DNA from 2 places in the Ancylobacter sp. VNQ12 genome. Region 1 is predicted to be linked to the other one. Evidence: riboswitches for the same ligand, from Rfam matches in the RefSeq annotation. Region 1 holds a riboswitch; the other holds the start of a gene.
What was found. A riboswitch is a leader RNA that binds a small molecule or an ion and turns the genes downstream of it on or off. The one in region 1 is predicted to bind cobalamin.
Positions count from the first base shown of each region.

Region 1 (2,194 bases):
ACCACCCCGTCCACCGTGACCCGGCTGCGGATCGCCGGCCATTGGAAGGCCTGCACCAGCGGCTTGGGCAGCGCGAGGCCGGAGGTCTCGATCAGGATGTGGTCGACCCTCGGCACGCGCGAGAGGATGGCGTCGAGCGCGGGCACGAAATCGTCGGCGACGGTGCAGCAGATGCAGCCATTGGCCAGTTCGACGATGTTCTCCTCCGGGCAGGTGTCGATGCCGCACCCCTTCAGGATTTCGCCGTCGATGCCGACATCGCCGAACTCGTTGACGATCACGGCAAGGCGCTTGCCCGTCACATTCTCCAGCACGTGGCGGATCAGCGTCGTCTTGCCCGAGCCGAGGAAGCCGGTGACGATGGTGCATGGCACCCGCGAGAGGTTGCTCGAAGTGGCGCTGGTTGCGGCGGCGGTCATGCGGCGTCTCCACGAAAGCCCAAGAGGTTCACGGGATGCGCCGGTCGCGGAGGGGTCTCCGCGCGAAGCCGGGGGATGGACCCCAACGGCTCTACCCGCTCGCCGGGCACCCCGCCGGCAAACGCGACCGGATCGACGGCAGGTCTCCTGGCTCGCGGGTCCTGGCCCTCGTCGCCGCCTTCCCGGAGTGTCCTCCAGTGGCTTATGGCGTGGGCTCGCCGCTTACAGTTGCGGGGGCAGCCGCGGAATAGGGCGCATGAAGCACCCGGCACCGCATTCCCTCTTCGTCCCTCCCCGGAAGGAGGAAACCGTCGATCCCGGCCACTAAAGGAGCGCGGGGTGTGAATGTCAAACCGGACACCCCTCATCGCCATTGCGGCATGGCATTTGACCGCTATAGTCGCCCGATGTCGTCGGTTCCCGTGATGCGCACGGGACGTAAGACGGGAACGCGGTGGGGCGGAAACCTTGAAAAGGTGGACGCCGATTCCGCGGCTGCCCCCGCAACTGTAAGCGGCGAGCCCTCCTCCATCAGCCACTGGCGTTCGCGCCGGGAAGGCGGAGACGGGCCGAGACCCGCGAGCCAGGAGACCGGCCGTCGACAAAACCGCAACGACCCTCGGGTGGAGGGTCAAAGGAGCTGTCATGAACATCCCTCACGGCCGGACCGCGGCTGCCTCGACCGAATCCGCCGCCTCGCGCGCCGTCCAGATCACCTTCGCCGCGCTGCTCGGCGTGTTCGTGCTCGGCGGCGTGGGCTTCTCCCACATCAGCGCCGTGCACAATGCGACGCACGACGTCCGGCACGCCAACGCCTTCCCCTGCCACTGACGGTGAGGGAACGCGCATCATGTCGCTTTTCAGGACGATTCTGTTCGTCGCCGCGCTGGCCGGCATCGGCACCGGCGTGGTCGGCTCCGCCATCCACCTCTATGCCACCGTCCCGCTGATCCTCCAGGCGGAGACCTTCGAAAGCGCCGGTGGCGAGGCGGCTCCCACCGAAGCCGCGACGCATGAGCATGCGCCCGGCACCGCCGCGCACGAGCATGCCCATGACGGCGACGAATGGGGCCCCTCCGACGGGATCGAGCGCAACGGCCTCACCGTGATCTTCACCGTGCTCACCGGCTTCGGCTTCGGCCTCTTGCTGGTGGCGGCGAGCGAACTCGCCGGCGGGCTGAAGAACTGGCACCAGGGCGTGCTCTGGGGTCTGGCGGGCTTTGCCGCCTTCACCCTCGCGCCCGGCCTCGGCCTGCCGCCGGAACTGCCGGCCATGCCCGCCGCCGATCTCGCGACCAGGCAGCTCTGGTGGATCGGCACGGTGGCGGCGACCGCCGGCGGCCTCGCGCTCATCGCCTTCGGCCGCTCGCCGCTGCTCGCCGTGCTGGGTGTCGCGCTGATCGTCGCGCCGCATGTCATCGGCGCGCCGCAGCCCGACAGCCATGAGAGCCCGATCCCGGCATCGCTGCACCACAGCTTCATCGTGGCGAGCGTGATGACGAGCTTCGTGTTCTGGGCGCTGCTCGGCGGTCTCGCCGGCTGGCTGCGCCCGCGCATTGCCGGTACGGCCGCCTGAGCGCCGGCATGGGCCTGACCTTCGTCCTCGGCGGTGCCCGCTCCGGCAAGAGCCGGCACGCCGAGGAGCTTGTCGAAGCTCTGCCGCCGCCCTGGACCTATCTCGCCACGGGCGAGGCCTATGACGACGAGATGGTGGAGCGCATCGCGCTTCACCGCTCGCGGCGCGGCACGGGCTGGGTGACGCTCGACGTGCCGCA
Region 1 covers NZ_JBMSDU010000009.1:107,923-110,116, reverse strand. The annotation lists gene cobW (cobalamin biosynthesis protein CobW) at 1-419, opposite strand, end outside; cobalamin riboswitch at 540-747, opposite strand; cobalamin riboswitch at 817-1,033, shown strand; gene ACO2RV_RS14055 (CbtB domain-containing protein) at 1,065-1,250, shown strand; gene ACO2RV_RS14050 (CbtA family protein) at 1,270-1,995, shown strand; gene cobU (bifunctional adenosylcobinamide kinase/adenosylcobinamide-phosphate guanylyltransferase) at 2,004-2,194, shown strand, end outside.

Region 2 (2,194 bases), on a different contig from region 1:
AGCTATCTCCAGCATCTGCCCGCCGACGTGCTGAAGATCGACCGCTCCTTTCTTCTCGACCTCACACCGCAATCGCGCGCCCGCAAGATCGTGGCGGTGATGGTGGATCTTGCCCATGCACTGGGCATGTCGGTGGTAGCGGAGGGGATTGAGGACCCGGAAATCCTCGAAGCGGTCGAGGTGCTGGGCTGCGATTACGTGCAGGGCTATCTGACCGGCCGGCCGATGCCGTTCGAGGCCGCGCTCGTCCATGAGGACGGCGTTCGCTGGCCGCGCGCCTGATCCTGCCCGATTCGCTCGTCCGCCGGCGCCGTTTCGGCACTCAGAACATTCTCAGAGTGAAGGCGATGAGGACACCGGTGAAAACCAGAAGACCGGCCTTGAAGAAGATGCCACCTGCTTCCTGCATGGTTTGCCACCTGCCGAAATGAGGAAGATGGGCGCCCATCCGTGCTGAGCGCACCTCAATTCGACCAAGCAATCTCCATGCCCGAATCAGCGCCGTCGGCGCCCTGGCAGCCCACCCAACCGTGGGCCGCGGGAACCGAGCGTCAGGCGAAGATTGTCATGAGGCAGGCGCCGATCAGCACTGCCAACATGATGAAGGCGTGCGGCGCATAGGCGACACTGCCCTCGCTTGAACCGTCCTGCATGGCGACCTCCCGTTAGGTGATTGATTATTATGATTTCGGTTAAACTATTTTTAATTTCGATACGATTTGCAAGAGAAACACGCAACGATGTTACCGTTTTGCGACCACTCGCCGCAGCCTCGGCGCATCGCGTAGGCATCGGCGCCCCGCTGCGGAACGGGCGCTGATGTCTGAGCCGCCGGAACGGGCCGCGGCTTGACTTTATGCAACGGGCGGCGCGCTGATATCCGCGTGCATGGTGTCCGGATGGGGCGACTCGTCCGGATGAAACGGGAATGGGGAAGGGTGCGTGCGCCCGAAGCCCCGACCGCCCCCGCGACTGTGAGCGGCGAGCGGCCTTCCATCACGCCACTGGAACGACCCTTGAGGGTCGGCTGGGAAGGCGGAAGGCTTGCCGTGACCCGCGAGTCAGGAGACCGGCCATGTGCATTGGTCCAACCACACGCCGTCGGGTGAGACGGCAACGGAGAAACATATGCATATCGAACCCGGCCTCGTCGCCGAAGGAAAGATCTGGCTCAGCTATTTCACCGCCGTCGGAGCGGGCGGCTATGCGCTCAAGCTCGCGGCGGATGCGGTGCGCGAACGCGGCCTCATCTCGCTGGTCGCCCGCAGCGTGGCCACGACCGCGCTGGTCTTCGCCTTCTTCGAGGTGCTGCCGCATCATCCGGTCGGTGTGTCGGAGGTGCACCTCATCCTCGGCTCGACGCTGTTTCTGATCTTCGGCGTCGCCCCAGCGGCCATCGGCCTCGCGCTTGGTCTTGCGATCCAGGGCCTTTTCTTCGCGCCCTTCGACCTGCCGCAATACGGCATGAACGTCACCACGCTGCTGGTGCCGCTGTTTGCGCTCACCGCGCTGGCCCGCCGCATCGTCGCGCCGGATACGCCTTATGTGGAGCTGAAGTACCGCCAGGCGCTGGCGCTCTCCACCACCTATCAGGCCGGCATCGTGGCGTGGGTCGCCTTCTGGGCGTTCTATGGCGATGGCCTCACGGCGGCCAACGCCGCCTCGATCTTCACCTTTGGCGCGGCCTACATGCTGGTGATCATCGTCGAGCCGCTGGTCGACCTCGCAGTGCTGGCCGCCGCCAAGGCGCTTCATGGCCTCAAGGGCAGCGCGATCTTCGAGCGCCGGCTCTACAACGCGGCGTGAGAACTCAGGCCGGGAGGTGTTCAGCCTCCCGGCTCTCGATCGCCGGTGGCCGCCGCTCGGGCCAGCGCGTCGCGCGGTGATACTGCTCGCCAATGGTCAGCACCTTCGCGTCGGACCCGAAGGTGCCGATGAGCTGCATCCCGGTGGGAAGGCCTGCCGCCCCGAAGCCGCAGGGCACCGCCAGCGAGGGCAGGCCGATGAGGCTGACCGGCACGACGATCTCCATCCAGCGATGATAGGTGTCCATGGCCCGGCCGTTGATCACCTGCGGCCAGCGCCACTCGGCCGGGAACGGCCAGACCTGCGCGGAAGGCATCGCCAGCAGGTCGTAGCGTGCAAATAGCTCGGCGGCTTTCGCGTACCAACGCGAGCGGGTGACGCTCGCCGC
Region 2 covers NZ_JBMSDU010000014.1:8,754-10,947, forward strand. The annotation lists gene ACO2RV_RS17275 (putative bifunctional diguanylate cyclase/phosphodiesterase) at 1-282, shown strand, start outside; cobalamin riboswitch at 873-1,092, shown strand; gene ACO2RV_RS17280 (energy-coupling factor ABC transporter permease) at 1,129-1,806, shown strand; gene ACO2RV_RS17285 (amidase) at 1,811-2,194, opposite strand, start outside.
Region 2: another riboswitch for cobalamin. It lies ahead of ACO2RV_RS17280 (energy-coupling factor ABC transporter permease); the one in region 1 lies ahead of ACO2RV_RS14055 (CbtB domain-containing protein).